DNA from 2 places in the Mesorhizobium sp. M1428 genome. Region 1 is predicted to be linked to the other one. Evidence: riboswitches for the same ligand, from Rfam matches in the RefSeq annotation. Region 1 holds a riboswitch; the other holds the start of a gene.
What was found. A riboswitch is a leader RNA that binds a small molecule or an ion and turns the genes downstream of it on or off. The one in region 1 is predicted to bind cobalamin.
Positions count from the first base shown of each region.

Region 2: another riboswitch for cobalamin. It lies ahead of NKG60_RS02095 (CbtB domain-containing protein); the one in region 1 lies ahead of metE (5-methyltetrahydropteroyltriglutamate--homocysteine S-methyltransferase).

Region 1 covers NZ_JAMYKT010000011.1:170,893-178,837, reverse strand. The annotation lists gene NKG60_RS17845 (dihydrodipicolinate synthase family protein) at 1-245, shown strand, start outside; gene NKG60_RS17840 (FMN-binding negative transcriptional regulator) at 280-558, shown strand; gene metE (5-methyltetrahydropteroyltriglutamate--homocysteine S-methyltransferase) at 595-2,940, opposite strand; cobalamin riboswitch at 3,036-3,236, opposite strand; gene NKG60_RS17830 (hypothetical protein) at 3,792-4,046, shown strand; gene NKG60_RS17825 (helix-turn-helix transcriptional regulator) at 4,364-5,197, opposite strand; gene NKG60_RS17820 (MFS transporter) at 5,260-5,511, opposite strand; gene NKG60_RS17815 (transposase) at 5,801-6,463, shown strand; gene NKG60_RS17810 (adenosine kinase) at 6,496-7,488, opposite strand; gene metK (methionine adenosyltransferase) at 7,591-7,945, opposite strand, start outside.
Region 2 covers NZ_JAMYKT010000001.1:420,862-428,806, forward strand. The annotation lists gene NKG60_RS02085 (heparan-alpha-glucosaminide N-acetyltransferase) at 1-269, opposite strand, end outside; gene NKG60_RS02090 (MFS transporter) at 516-1,715, shown strand; cobalamin riboswitch at 2,074-2,270, shown strand; gene NKG60_RS02095 (CbtB domain-containing protein) at 2,307-2,486, shown strand; gene NKG60_RS02100 (CbtA family protein) at 2,502-3,272, shown strand; gene cobU (bifunctional adenosylcobinamide kinase/adenosylcobinamide-phosphate guanylyltransferase) at 3,265-3,786, shown strand; gene cobO (cob(I)yrinic acid a,c-diamide adenosyltransferase) at 3,788-4,405, shown strand; gene cbiB (adenosylcobinamide-phosphate synthase CbiB) at 4,839-5,810, opposite strand; gene cobD (threonine-phosphate decarboxylase CobD) at 5,809-6,867, shown strand; gene NKG60_RS02125 (tyrosine phosphatase family protein) at 6,864-7,373, shown strand; gene NKG60_RS02130 (creatininase family protein) at 7,374-7,945, opposite strand, start outside.

The DNA.
Region 1 (7,945 bases):
GCGTGAAGATCGTCACGGCGGCGCAACAGGGCGATGCGGCCGAAGCGCGACGGATCGATGCCACGCTTGCGCCGCTCTGGAGCCTCTTCAAGGAGTTCTCGAGCCTTCGCGTCGTCTATGCACTTGCCGAATTGCTCGACATTTGCCGTGCCGACCCCCCGCGTCCCATCCTGCCTCTGCCCTCAGCAGCGAAGGGCCAGATCGCCGCCGCGTTGGAACGCTTGCCATCGGATGTCAACCGGTGAATAGCGAACCCGGCGGCCAGTGAAGGAACCTATCATGTATGTACCCGGGCATTTCGAAAAACCGAGCCGAGAAGTCCTTTACGAACTGATCGAGAACAGCGCACTTGGCATGTTGATAACCCATGGCCGGAGCGGTCTCGACGCCAATCACATCCCCTTCGAACTCGACACGTCACAGGGAGAAAACGGTACTCTTTACTCCTGCGCGATTAGTACACGTGCCGAAGGAAGTGCACATTCTCGCTCGAGTGACGTTTTCAAAGGATGTGATCGCGTTTTGGCACATTCACAGCCGACATGCGGCAGCCGGTAACTCACCACATGGTGAGCAACCAGGAAACCCTCAGGCCTACACTTTCTCCCGGAGCGCACGTGCTGCAGCGACCATGTTCATGAGGGCAGGGCGGACCTCCTCCCATTTGCGTGTTTTGAGGCCACAGTCCGGGTTTACCCACAGTTGGGCATCCGACAGTCGGTCGCGGGCAAGCATGACGAGGTCCGAAATCTCCCCGACTTCCGGGACACGTGGTGAGTGAATGTCGTAGACTCCGGGCCCGATTTCGTTCGGATATTTGGAGCTCGTGAAGGCGTCCAGCAGTTCCATTTTCGAGCGCGACGTCTCAATCGAAATGACATCCGCATCCATTTCAGCGATCGCGTCGATGATCTCGTTGAACTCCGAATAGCACATGTGGGTATGGATTTGAGTCGCGTCCTTTACACCCGTTGAAGCGATCCGGAAGCATTCGACAGCCCAGTCGAGATAGTCGTTCCAATCAGACTGGCGCAGTGGCAATCCTTCGCGAAACGCGGCCTCATCGATCTGGATCATCCTTGCGCCGGACCATTCGAGATCCGTCACTTCGTCGCGGATGGCGAGCGCGATCTGGCGGCATGCTTCGGAGCGAGGTACGTCGTCGCGAACAAATGACCAGTTGAGAATGGTCACTGGGCCTGTGAGCATTCCCTTCACAGGGTTTTCCGTAAGCGACTGGGCGAACTGCCACCAGCGCAGCGTCATCGGATTGGGCCTCGATACGTCGCCGAAGATGATGGGGGGACGCACGTAACGCGACCCATAGCTCTGCACCCAGGCATGCTGGGTGAAGGCGAAGCCGGACAGCTGCTCGCCGAAATGCTGTACCATGTCGTTTCGTTCGAACTCACCGTGCACCAGCACGTCCAGCCCGATCTCTTCCTGCCACCGAATTGCAGCCTCGATCTCCTTCTTCAGGTAGGTCTCGTAGTCGACATAGCTCAGCTGGCCCTTCGCATGAGCGGCCCGCGCCCTGCGTACCTGCGGCGTCTGCGGGAAGGACCCGATGGTCGTCGTCGGGAACGGCGGCAGTCCGAGCGTGCCGGCCTGGACTCTGGAGCGCTCGGCAAAAGCGCTCTCTCGTCGCTTCATGCTGTCGTCAATGCTGGCGATCCGCCCCTCAATCAGCGGGTCATGGATCTTCGTGGATGTCAGGCGAGTGGCGGCAGCCTCGGCAGACGCTTTCAACGCGCCTGCCACCGCATCCCTGCCTTGAGTCAGGGCCCGGGCCAGCAACACCAACTCGTCGGTCTTCTGGGCCGCGAAGGCGAGCCACGACCTGATGTCCGCGTCGAGTTCGGTCTCCATGCGCAGGTCGATCGGCACGTGCAGCATCGAGCAAGAAGGCGCGATCTCGACGCGGTCCAAGGGCCAGCCGGCGACGATCGGTTTGATGCGGTCGAGAATGGCGGGCAGGTTCGCACGCCAGACGTTGCGGCCATCGATCAAGCCAAGCGAGAGCACCAGATCCTTCGGTGCGAGCCGACCCACCGTTTCCAGCTGCTCGGGAGCGCGCACGAGATCAATATGCAGCCCGGCCAGGGGCAGACAAACCGCGGTTTCGAGATTGTCTCCCAGGGGCCCGAAATAGGTAGCCAGCATGATCTTCAGCTCGGGCGCGGCTTTCGACAGCTGGCCATAGGCGAATTCGAACGCAGCTCGTTCGTTCGGGTTCAGATCGAGGACAAGCGCTGGCTCATCGATCTGCACCCAGTCGGCTCCAGACAGCTTCAGCCTCTGCAGGAGTTGCTCGTAGACGGGCAGCAGCCGCGGCAGGAGCGCGATGGGATCGAATCCTTCGGCAGGCGATTTCGCCAGCTTGAGGAAGGTGATCGGTCCAAGGATGACTGGGCGTGTGTGAACGCCGAGAGCTTTAGCCTCGATGAAGTAATCGACCGGTTTCGTCGACGAGAGGGCGAACGTCTGATCATCGTTGAGTTCCGGCACAATGTAGTGATAGTTGGTGTCAAACCACTTGGTCATTTCCATCGCGGTTACATCAGACCGATGAGCCGCCTGCTGGTGACCAGCGTGTCGACAATCCTCCGTCTGACCCTGGTTGCCCCGCGCCATTGCGAAGTAGATGTCAAGTGGAACCTCGCCGCTATTCCAGCCGTAACGGGATGGAACGGCGCCGACCATGGCTGCGGTGTCGAGCACATGGTCGTAGAGCGAGAAGTCGTTCGACGGGATTTTCGACACGCCGCGATCGTGCTGCTCCTCCCAGCTAGCGGCACGGAGCGCCTTCGCGGTCGTGAGAAGGTCGGCAGCGGACGATTTTCCGGACCAGTAGCTTTCAAGCGCGAATTTCAGTTCTCGCCGACGACCGAAGCGGGGCACGCCGAGCGTTGCTACAGGAATTTGCTGAGAGATAGTCATGCCAGACCCCGATGGTTGGGGCGTCGGTGACAAGGAAGGCGCTAGCAGGCCGGCACGAACGCCAGGCTGCAGCGGCCACCGAGACACCCCGCCCGTGGACGTAATTCGCCGTGGCAGGTCTCCTGGCTCGCGGGGTCATAGCCTCTACCCGTCTTCCCAAGGCTATTCGCCTCAGTGACATGAGTGGGGTTGGCTCGCCGCTAACAGTTGCGGGGGCAGCGCCGGCATCGCACCGGCTTCCCTCTTAGCTCCGCTGCGGCAGCGCCGTACGGAGAACCACGACGCGGGAGACAATTACAGCAGTTCGCTCCATTGTCAACGCCGCATAAAGAAATGTTTATGTCGTTATGTTAAATTTCCGTTGGCATGTTCCAAAGGTCGCCTCGAAATCGAAAACTGTGGAAGCCTTGAGCGGCCGGTAAATCAAAGCAATGACGCACGGCGCCCTTGTCCAGGAGGATAGGAGTTCGTCGGCTGCCGGCAGCAAACATACCGGCAAGCGCCGTGGTGCTGCTTAGCGCATCACGCGAACCACCTCGGCGTCGAACTTCGGCTCTGAGGTTCCGACCGCTTCGTTGGTGATCTGCTCGCGACCATATTCGGCTCAATGGCGAGGCTGTTGCCCATGTGGAAGCTGTTGGCCGTGATGCCCTCGGTGATATGACACAACGATTTCGGGGGGAGCACACCGAGGCCAGGCGCAGCGGCGTGTTGCGAAGTGATCGAGGCCAATGTCTCGAACTGCTTGTTCGCAGCCCACCGGCTCAAGGTAACCCGGCTCAAACCACCGGGCTAGCTCAAGTCCTGTCCAAATGAGGCCTGAGCGGCAAATCGTCGTGCACGCGCACGGTTTGGCGTTCGATCTTGTGATGCGTCTTGGGCGGACAATCGCCACGGTGCAGCGCGCAGAAGCGGTCCCCAATTCGGAAGCCGAGGGCGGTGAGGGCAAGCCAGCGCCACAGGCGGAAGGGGACTTGGACCTGTTTGCCCTGCTGGACCACAAGTTCGCGACACAGGGCCTCAAGGAGAAGACCAAGAGTGATTATGCGCGGGACCTCGCCAAATTCATCAAAAGCAGCGGGCAGTCAAAGTTCGGCGCCGATTGACATGGAGATAGCCATCGCGGCGGACCGCCCAGGCGGACCGCAAGCCGGAATACAACCGGGTGCAGGCGGCCAAGCTCGTCCACAAGATGGCGTCGGGCACACACCGGCGATGGGAGAGCGGACCGTGGAGTGCAGGAACTTCACGCCTATCCACGCTCCCGTGGACGTGTCCTGCGGCACATCGGCAGCGATATTGAGGAGGCAGTTGAGCTTCTGGTCGAGCACTCTTACCTGCCACTACCTACGCTTAACGTCATCTCGTACTGAAAACGCACCACGCAAGGTCGAGATGTAACATGCGCCCTTCGTGGATGGTTCTAAGCTTCCTCGGGCGCGGTCAATCTGTGATAACGGTCGCTTGGAACCTCCATCACCGCGACGCGATCAAGGTTGGCGTATCGCGCTCGGTAGTAACCTTCTTCCTCCACTTCGGCGAAACTACACTGGGGAACGTCAAAGGTCGCAGCTTCCAATCCGAAGAAAGTCGTAGCGGTTTCTTCATCCAAGAAGTTCCACTCATCTTCTCCGTCGTCATATGTGACGCGAACATAGGAGGCCATGCGCACGGCTTCCTGATCACCCATCTCTGCGATGATGGCATCGCATTCTTTCTTCAGCTTTCCTGAAACCTCACCCTTATCCCAGTCATCCAAAGCCCGATAGATTTCTGGATGATAATACTCTGGCATCTCCTCTACATCGTCACCGATAAGCTCAATGGTGCGGACATATTGCGGATTTATCAAGAGTATTTTGTTGTCAAGGCTCCAACAATACAGCCATGGCCTGCTTGTGTTATTTCTGCGCAGATTATGAAGTTCCTTCAACTGACGTAAAATCGATTCACGCGCCTTTTCATCGATAGGATATTGGCGGCTGCCAACAGTCGTCTTGATTCTGAGCGTGCCGTATCGCGTTTCGGCATCGGCAATTGCAAACGGGCTCGTGCGCCACTCCTCGACATCAATCTTCCAGCCCAGCAGCTCCTCGACCGTGCATTTCAACGTGAGGCAAAGGTCCTTGATCTGCTCGACGTTCAACTGCGTTTTGCCTGTTTCCCAACGGGCCACAGTCTGTTGCGTTGTTGCCATCTGCTCTGCCAAATCTTTTTGAGTCATGCCCAGTCGAACCCTAAGCTCTTTCATGTTCATAACTCACCTCGCGTGTTCAACACACGCATCGTGGATGAATTAATTTAACACGTCAAGCGTGTTCAAAAATCGCAGCATGTGTTTTTAGGGCGTCTTCGAGGCTCCGGCAGCCGTTCGTGACCACTTGCGCAAGACACAGGGCTGGTACACAGCACGAATGGGCGATCAAAAATTACTGCTGCGATGCTCGTCATCAGCCAAGCTGCCGCCGCACCTTCCACTAGGGTGCCAAGGTTCGAAATGAGTGCAGCCGACCATAGCGAACGGAAGGTCTTGTGCTCAAAAGGAACGAGTGAAGATGTTCTCTTCGCCATTGTGGGAAGCCTCTGGATTGACCGCGGGGCTGGATTTGTTTCGCCTCACTCAACCATGGCCTCGCCGTACAAGCCAAGCTGCCACAGTGCGCGCCTGCTAACCCAGAAAACTTGGCGGCCTTACAGGCATGCGCAGGACGTGCGAAGCCGCTCAAATCTCCCCAGATGGTCAGCCATCGAAGACCGGCATCACTTGTCCGTTGAGCGGCTATACGATAATGCTCCGCGCTAAGCAGGAAGCGCCAAAAAATTCGAGCGGCGACTTCATTCTCCTATTCAGGAAGGAACTATGAGGCGGCAGACGCGACCATTCACCGTGGAAATCAAACAAAAGCGCAATTATCAAAAATCCGCACGTTCCATCTGGGGCAATTTCGACATCGCCGCGGCGATGGCCGAGACAACAAAGGAAGTCGAGCCGTTAAATCGTCAGCTTGTTGACTCTACTGTAGTGGCCCTTGATGCTGAACCTTTGCACAAACCGCGAGTGGAGCATTTCATGGCCAATCCCCTGGAGACCGAGTCAGCAGTAGTTCATAGCGAACCGGCAGACAAAACGGAAACGCCAAAACCGAAGACGAGAGCGCGGCGGTCGAGGAAGCCAGAAGCTGAGGCGAGCGCGCCTGCCAAGCCGATATCCGCGACCACTGAAGCACCGCCGTCAGCGCGAACGGGCCGAAAGAGCTACTCCGCGAAGGATCGTGCCCAGAAGCTGGCGCAGATCGAGACCTCGATCGGCGGCGGCGCTACTCTCAAGAGCGCGGTGAAGCAAGCCGGCATCTCGGAACAGACATACTATCTTTGGAAGAAGGCGGCGGCGCCTGCGGCGGACAGTGACGGGCTGAAGGATCTCGTCGCGCTCGAGGAAGAAAACAAGCGGCTAAAGAGCCTGCTTGCCGATCGTCTCCGCAAGGAGAATGCGGAACTGAAGAAAAGGCTCGGGCTGGATTAAGGAGGGTGGGCAGCTGGTTCTTGGCTCGCCACCTACAGCAGCCCCGCCTGCTCGGCCTCTCTGCGCAAATTCTGGCGTGGCCTTGGGCCGATCTGCTGGATGACCAGGCCGGCCGCTAGCGAGCCGAGATCGCCGCACTGCTTCAGGCTGCGGCCTTGCGTGTAGCCGTAGAGGAAGCCGGCGGCGTAGAGGTCGCCGGCGCCGGTGGTGTCGACCAGCTCGCGGATCCTGGTGGCCTCGATGGTGACCGTCTCGTCGCCGCGCACGATCACCGAGCCCTTTTCCGAGCGGGTGACGGCGGCGATCTTGCAATCCTTGCGGATCTGCGCCAGCGCCTCGTCGAACGACGCGGTCTGGTAGAGCGACTTGATCTCGTGGCTGTTGGCAAAGACGATGTCGACGGTGCCGGAGCGCATCAACTCTAGGAATTCGTCGCGGTAGCGGTCGACGCAGAACGAGTCCGACAATGTCATCGACACTTCGCGCCCGGCGGCATGGGCGAGCTTCGCCGTCTGCCTGATCGCCTCCTTGGCGCGCGGCGGGTCCCACAGATAGCCCTCGAAATAGGTGACCGCGGCGCCCGACGCCTTGTCGGCCTCAACGTCCTCCGGGCCGAGCTCGACGCAAGCGCCGAGATAGGTGTTCATCGAGCGCTCGCCGTCCGGCGTGACGAAGATCATCGAGCGCGCCGTCGGTGGCTCGCCGCTGAGCGGCCTGGTGTCGAAGGCGACGCCCTGGGCATGGATGTCGTGCGCGTAGATTTCGCCGAGCGCGTCGTTCGAGACCTTGCCGAAGAAGGCGGCGCGGCCGCCGAAGGAGGCGACGCCCGCCGCCGTGTTGCCGGCGCTGCCGCCCGAGGCTTCGATGGCCGGGCCCATGCGGCTGTAGAGCAGTTCGGCGCGCCTCGTGTCGATCAAATTCATCGCGCCCTTGATGATGCCGTTCGTCTCCAGGAACGCCTCGTCGCACTGGGCGATGATGTCGACGATGGCATTCCCGATACAAAGCACGTCATAGTCCGGCATCAATTCATGTCTCCGCCAAAAGCCCACCGGCTTTCTGGCATGCCGGCCGCCGGCGGGTCTGGCCAGTGGGAATGGGCTTTCCGCTTGCCAATCGGTTCGCCCTCACGGGGCGGCAAGTCCTGCCTCGCGACGCAATTCGTCGGCCCTGTCTGTCTTCTCCCACGTGAAATCAGGCTCTTCACGGCCGAAATGGCCATAGGTCGCGGTCTTGCGGTAGATAGGGCGTAAGAGATCAAGCATCTTGATAATGCCCTTCGGTCTGAGATCGAACAACTCAAGAATGAGGCGCTCGATCCTTCTTTCCTCAACCCTCGCTGTTCCGAACGTGTTGACCATGACAGAAACCGGACTGGCCACGCCGATTGCGTAAGCAAGCTGCACCTCGCAGACGTCCGCAAGTCCGCTAGCGACGATATTCTTTGCGACATACCGGGCCGCATAGGCAGCGGAGCGGTCA
Region 2 (7,945 bases), on a different contig from region 1:
AAGCCGGTCCAGCGGATTTTTTTGCCATGGGCGAGATAGAGGCTGATGCCGACCAGGAACAGGAAGCTCGAGGCGATGCAGCGCGCGTAGATTTTCCACCAGCCGAAGGCGGTGAGGCCGGGATCGGTGTAGCCGAAGAATTCGAGGTCCCAGGTGAAATGATAGCTCGCCATGGCAAGCAATGCGATGCCGCGTGCTATGTCGATAGCGGCGATGCGCGTCGACTTCGGTTGATCCTGAACGGCTGCGCTCGGCGTGTCGATGCTCATGATCTCGCTGTGTTGGTTCAGCCCCGGCAAGACGACTATCACGGTTGCCACCGTCAAAAGAAGCAGGGCCTTGCGTCGCGTTGGTGCCGGTCGGCATCAGAGCTGCTTTAGGCCAGAGCCGGAAAGCCTTTGGCCGGCTTCGCTTTTTGCCGTGAAGGCGTCGGTTTCCTGTTACCCGGCAAGGAATCGCCGCGGCAGATTTGTGCTCCAAGCCCTGCTTCGGGCGATTCTGCTTCGGGGAAAGCAATGGCTACCCATGTGCGCCATCCGATCTGGCTTGCGGCCTTGCGGCCGGCGGATGCCCGCACCTTCGCCTCGCTTTATGCGGTCGAATCCTTCGCGCGCGCCACCGTATCCAGCGTCATCCCGATCCAGGCCTACGAGATCCTGCACAACGAGCAGATCGTTTCGATCCTCTACACGATCGTGGCGATGCTCGGCCTGTCGGCGACGCTGTTCATGCCGATGCTGATCGCCCGCTTTGCCCGGCGCTGGGTCTATACCGCCGGCGCCTGCCTGCTGGCCGCCGGTTCGCTGTTCTTGGTCACCCATACGCTGGCCGGCCAGGTGGTCGGCATGCTCTGCCGCGTCGTCGGCGCCGGCGCGCTGGCGATCACGCTCAACCTCTACATCATGGACCATATCCGCAAGACCGATTTCATGCAGGCCGAGTCGCTGCGCATGGCGTGGTCGATGCTTGCCTGGACCGCCGGGCCGACGCTCGGCATTTTCCTCTACACGCGTTTCGGCATCTATGCCGCGCATGGCGCGGTGGCCGTCTTCGCCATGGCGTTGCTGGCGCTGTTCTGGACTTACCGGCTTGGCGACAATCCGTCGATCCGCCCCGGCAAGACGCGGCCGGTCAATCCGCTGGCCAATATCGGCCGCTTCGTCGCGCAGCCAAGGCTGAGGCTGGCCTGGCTGATCGCCTTCGGCCGCTCCTGCTTCTGGACGACATTCTTCGTCTATGGGCCGCTGTTCATGGTGATCACCGGCGAGGGCAAGCTCGCCGGCGGCCTCTTGGTTTCGGCCGGCAATGCGCTTTTGTTCATGGCCATCTTCTGGGGCAGGGCAGGAAAGCGTTTCGGCGGCCGGCGGACTATGACGTTCGCCTATTTCGCGATGTCGGCAACGCTGCTGGCGGCCGGTGCCGTCGGCGAGGCCGCACCGCTGGTCACCGGCGCGTTGCTGCTTTGCGGTGCCTTCTTCACCATCGCGCTCGATGCGCTGGGCTCGACCGCCTTCATGCGCTCGGTGCGCTCGTATGAGCGGGCACAGATGGCGGCGGTCTACCGCACCTATCTCGACTTTTCCGAGCTGACGCCGCCGCTGGTCTATTCCGTGGTGCTGGCGTTTTTCGGACTGGGCGCGGTTTTCGCGACACTCGGCCTGCTGGCGGCGATCTGCAGCTTCGTCACGTGGCGCTATCTGCCCAAATCGCTTTGATGTTCGAGCGCCGCATGGCGCTCGCGCACCCAGTTGTGGAAGCGGTGCAAATCATATTCCTCCGGCATCAGCACGCCGGCTTTGTGGCGCATCGAGCGCAATTCTCCCCCTATCGCGACCGGGAGAAAGGGGCTGACCGCACCGTCGGCGCACCATCGACACCTTGGCGATTGGCGAAACTGCCGACAACAGCGCCCCTCTCCCCGTCACTATACAGGGAGAGGATGCTGGCAGGCAGGTGAGGGCAGCGCAATGCTTCGAAGTGAGGGCCGAAGTTGAACCAAAACCGATTACCTGGGCGGCGCATTCGCCACACGATCCGGCGGAATTTGGTTTGCCGGGCGCGGCGATTCTGCCTATAGTCGCTGATGTCGTCGGTTCCGTTTGGAACCAAGAGGGAATGCGGTGAGGGCAAGTTGTTTGCCCAATGCCGTGGCTGCCCCCGCAACTGTGTGCGGTAGTCCTCTCCATATGCCACTGAAGGTTCGCCTTCGGGAAGGTGGGGAAGGGCGCTGATCCGCGAGCCAGGAGACCTGCCGGCGACAGGAAACTGACTTCTATGCCCTCGGGTGGAGGGCGAAAGGACAAGACATGAATACCGCTTCCGTTTCGCTCGGCGCTTCCGCCTCCTCGCAGTCGCGTTTCATGCAGCTGGCGCTTGCTGCATTCCTCGGCATTTTCGTCATGGGCTTTGTCGGCTTCTCGCATATCGATGCGGTCCACAATGCCGCGCACGACTATCGCCATTCGATGGGCTTTCCCTGCCACTAACAAGGGGCTGACATCATGACACTGTTTCGCAACGTCGTGTTCATCGCGGCGATCGCAGGGCTTGTGGCCGGCGTCGTTCTCGCCTGCATGCAGGCCTATGCCACGGTGCCGCTCATCCTCAAAGCGGAAGTCTACGAACAGGCCGGCGGCGGCCATGACCATGCCGCGGCACCTGCGGCACCGGCTGCCACGGGCACGACGGCTATGAGCAGCGCTGCGCCGGCTGAAGCAATGGCTCCGGCGGAAGAGGAAAGCTGGGCACCGGCCGACGGTTTCGAGCGCTTCGGCTTCAGCGTCGTTGCCAATATCGTCACCGGCATCGGCTTTGCGCTGGTCCTGGTTGCGGTTTCGGAATTCGCCGGCGGCATCGGCAATTGGCGCCAGGGCCTGTTCTGGGGGCTGGCCGGCTTTGCCGTGTTCACGCTGGCGCCGGGCCTCGGCCTGCCGCCGGAATTGCCGGCGATGCCGACGGCCGACCTTGTCCAACGCCAGATCTGGTGGTGGGCAACAGTGGTGGCGACCGCGGCCGGTCTCGGCCTTATCGCCTTCCGCAGATCGCTGCCGCTGGCGGTCCTTGCCGTGGCGTTGATCGTCGCGCCGCATATCGTCGGCGCGCCGCAGCCCGACAGTTTCGAGACGGCGATCCCGGAAGGCCTGCATCATCAGTTCGTGGTGGCGGTGACGCTGACCAATCTGGTGTTCTGGCTGGTGCTCGGCGCGGTCGTCGGCGTGGTGCGCGGACGCTTCACCGGCACGGCGACCAGCCTGCGCGACAGCTTTGCCTGACCGCGCTGCCGGGGCACTGACCCTGGTCATCGGCGGGGCGCGCTCGGCCAAGCGCGCGCATGCCGAGAGGCTGGTAACGGCCCGTCCGCCGCCTTGGAGCTATATCGCCACGGCGCAAGCCTATGACGAAGAGATGCGCCAGCGCATCGCGTTGCACCGCTCGCGCCGCGGTGCCGGCTGGACGACCATCGAGGCGCCGCTCGACCTTGCCGGCGCGGTCGGAGCGCTGCCTGACGGCCAGCCGGCGCTGATCGATTGCCTGACGCTGTGGCTGACCAACCATATGCTGGCCGAACATGATGTCGAGGCCGAATGCCGGAGGCTGGCGGATGTGCTGTCGCGGCCGCGTGGGCCCTGGTTCGTGGTGTCCAACGAGGTCGGCCAGGGCATCGTGCCGGACAATGCGCTGGCAAGACGGTTTCGCGACGCCGCCGGCCGGCTGAACCAGGAGGTCGCGGCCGTCGCGGGCACAGTGCTTTTGATGGTGGCGGGGCTGCCGCTCAAGGTGAAATGACATGGCTGATGCTATCGATCCCAAGGACGAGGAACGCCACCGCGCCAAGATGGCCAAGCGCAAGGCGGTGCAGGACGCCGAGGTCGCGGCCAAGACGGTCGAGAAGGGGCTGCTGATCGTCAACACCGGACCGGGCAAGGGCAAGACCACGGCCGCCTTCGGTCTGGCGCTCAGAATGCTCGGCTATGGCAAGCGCGTCGGCGTCGTCCAGTTCATCAAGGGCAAATGGCACACCGGCGAGAAAGACGCGTTTGCTAGTTTTGGCGATCGTGTCGTCTGGCACGCGATGGGCGAGGGCTTTACCTGGGAGACGCAGGACCTGAAGCGCGACATCGCGGCGGCCGAGGCCGCCTGGGCGAAAGCGCTGGAGCTGATGGCCGAGCCGTCGATCAGCCTCGTGGTGCTCGACGAGCTGAACATCGCGCTGCGTTACGACTATCTCGACCTCGAAAAGGTGGTCGCGGCACTGAAGGCGCGTCGCGAAGGCCTGCATGTCGTCGTCACCGGCCGCAATGCCAAGCCGGCATTGGTCGAGGCGGCCGATCTGGTCACCGAGATGGGCGTGACCAAGCACCACTTTTCCGCCGGCGTGAAGGCGCAGCAGGGGATCGAGTTCTGAGGAGTGTTGGCGATCGGTAGGCGCCCTCCAGAATGCCGATGCGGTGCCGTCGACGAAGCTGCCAATCTCCCCCCTTGCGGGGGAGATGCCCGGCAGGGCAGAGGGGGTGCTGTCCCGCCGACTTGCCAGGCAATCAAGCTATTCGGAATAGGGCTAAATCGAAAAATTGGCGATCCGGCCCACCCCCCTCTGTCCTGCCGGACATCTCCCCCGCAAGGGGGGAGATCGGATGTCGCTTCGTCTTTCGCCAACTTCGAACGTTAAGCGTCTGCAATGGGGCAGCGCCGACCTGAAGCGATTATTTTGCGGCGTAGCCCTATTTTGTTCTTGCTTTGTGCCGGCAGCTATGCTACTAATTGCGGTATAGTGCCAATTGGCTCCAACGACCCGCCGCATGGCGGGTTTTCTGTTTGCGCTCGATCTCGAGCGCAGGTCACGCCAGTATGACAACCACTGCGACCACCCCGAACAGCCCGATCAGCAGTAAGTCGGCGACGCGGTAGAGTTTCAACGCCCGTCGGATGTCGGTGCTCTCGACGTCGTCGCGCCGGCCGCCTTCGCCCATCAATGCGTCTTCGACCATGACTCCGTCATAGGAACGGGGGCCGGCGAGCGCCAGGCCGAGCGCGCCGGCCATCGCTGCTTCCGGCCAGCCGGCATTGGGCGAGCGGTGCTTTTTCGCATCGCGCCGCACGGCGTGCCAGGCGGCTTTGGCGTCGGCGCCCTTGACCAGGAAAGCCGCTAGCACGATCAGCAGCGCCGTCAGCCGCGACGCCGGCAGGTTGATCCAGTCGTCGAAGCGCGCCGCCGCCCAGCCGAAGGCCTCGTGGCGCGGGGTGCGATGACCGATCATCGAATCGGCGGTGTTGGCGGCCTTGTAGGCGACGCCGCCGGCGAGCCCGCCGACACCGAGCCAGAAGGCCGGCGCGACGATGCCGTCGGAGAAATTCTCGGCCAGGCTTTCGATCGCGGCGCGGCAGACAGCGGCCCTGTCGAGCTTTTCCGGGTCGCGGCCGACGATCCGCGAGACGGCGATGCGGCCCATGTCCAGTCCGCCGCTGTCGAGTGCGTCGGCGACCGCTTCGACATGCTCGGCCAAGCTCTTCTGCGACAGTAGCGACGTCGCCAGGATTGCGGTGACCAACAAGCCGAGGGGAATGCTCCAAAGCACGATCTCGAGCCAGAGGGCGACGGCGGCCGGCACCAGCACGATCACCAGCAACGCGACGACGCCCCAGCGGCGACGGTCGGCGTCGGAATCAGTGGCGCGGTTGAGCCTGCGGTCGAGAAAGGATATCAGCCTGCCGAACCAGGTGACGGGATGGCCAATGGCATCGAAGAGCCGGGCCGGGTAGCCGAGTACAAGTTCGATGGCCAGCGACAGGAAAGCGATCAGGATCGACATGAAGTCTCTTGATGGAGTGACGGCAGTAGTGGACCACGGCGGAAGCCTTGGCCGGGCGAGGGCGCTTTTCCCTCACGCGCCGCTGCCTTTCGTCGACCTCTCGACCGGGATCAATCCGCACTCCTACCCGCTTTTCGATTTGCCCGCCACCGCCCTGTCGCGATTGCCGGAAGCCGCGCGTACCCGTGAATTGGCTGCGGTCGCGGCAAGCGCCTATGGCGCGCCGTCGGCAGTGAATGTCGCAGCTGCGCCCGGCACGCAGGTCCTGTTGCCGCGCGTCGCTTCGCTGGTCAGCCCGGGCAAGGCGCTGGTGCTCGGGCCGACTTATGCCGAGCATCGGCGGGCAGCGGCCATCGCCGGCCATGCGGCGGCTGAAGTCGATGATTTCGAAGCCTTGGCGGCGGCCGACCTTGCCGTCGTCGTCAATCCCAACAACCCGGACGGGCGCGTCGTCGAGCGCGAAAGATTGCTTCGACTTGCCGGGACATTACGCGCCAGAGGCGGGCTGCTGGTCGTCGACGAGGCATTCATGGATGTCGGCCCGCGCAGCGAAAGCCTGGCCGGCGAGGTCGACCGGGGCGGCATCGTCGTGCTGCGCTCGTTCGGCAAGTTCTTCGGCCTGGCCGGCCTGCGGCTTGGCTTTGCACTGGCCGACGCGCTGACGGTCGAGCGGCTGGAGGCGCAATTCGGGCCATGGGCGGTTGCCGGGCCGGCGCTCGAATATGGCATAAGGGCGCTTGCCGACAACGGCTGGCAGGCCGGGATGCGGCTCCGTCTGGTCGAGGACGCCGCACGGCTCGATACGTTGTTCGGCCGCTTCGGCGTGCCTGTCGCCGGTGGCACCACGCTGTTCCGCTATCTCAGGCTGGCGAACGCCGCCGGCCTGTTTTCGGCGCTTGGCCAGCGCGGCATCCTGCTTCGGCATTTCGCCGGCCGGCCGGATGTGCTGCGCGCCGGCCTGCCGGGAGCCGACGAAGAATGGCGGCGGCTCGAATCAGCGCTTGCCGGCTGGGCCTCGCGGCGCGACGATGATGCCAAGGGAGAAACGACCCAATGATCCACGTCTGTTCGCTGTCCAAAGTCGAGGAAACGGTAACGAAGACCGGGGCCGAGCGGCTGCTTTCGCTGCTCGCTGCCGGCACCGAGGTGGTGCGCCCGGCCTCGATCACCAGGGAAAACCATCTGCATCTGGTCATGCACGACATTGCGGTGGCGCAGGAGGGCATGACGATGCCGGGCGAGGAGCATGTCTTGAACCTGCTCGATTTCGCGCGCCAATGGGATCGCTCGCGGCCGCTGGTCGTGCATTGTTACGCCGGCATCAGCCGCTCGACCGCTTCGGCCTATATCATCGCGGCAGCGCTGGCGCCGAAGCGCGACGAAGCCGAATTGGCTGAGACTCTGCGCGCGCTGTCGCCCACCGCGACGCCCAATCCGCGGCTGATCGCAATTGCCGACGCACTGCTCGAGCGCAACGGCCGCATGAGCCGCGCCATTGAGGCGATCGGGCGCGGCACTGAGGCGTTTGAGGGCACGCCGTTTGCGTTGAAGATCGAGGGGTAACTACGCCAGCCAGTCCGCCAGCTTTGCCTTGCGCACGTCCCTCAGCAGGCTGATGAAACCGTCGGCCTGATGTTCGGCGGTGAGTCGGCCTTTTTCGGCGGTGGCAATGCTGGCGTCGCCGACCACACCATTCGGGTTGAGGTCGCTGGCGATCCAGGCGAAGGCGTGCGTTCCGGTGTGGCGCAGCAGCGAAAATTCCTTTTCGGCGCGGGCGACCTTGGACACGAAATTGTCGGCCTTCCCCATATCGACGAGGTCGGGCCGGAAGTGCCGCATCAGCGAGGTCTCGACGTCGCCGCCATGGATGCCGTGGCGGTCTTCGAGGTCGGTGTACATGCCGGCCGGCCGGCCAAAACGCTGCCAGCTGGTCTTTACCGCCAGCATCTTTGCCCGCACGCGCAATTCGCGGGTGACGATGCCCATGATCTCTTCATTGCCGCCATGGGAGTTGACGACAATCAGTTTTCGGACGCCGGCGCGCGCGACCGACAGGCCGAGTTCGGTCCACGCCTCGACCAGGGTCGTCGCCGGCAAAGTGAGGGTGCCGGGCGCATGCAGGTGCTCGTTCGACT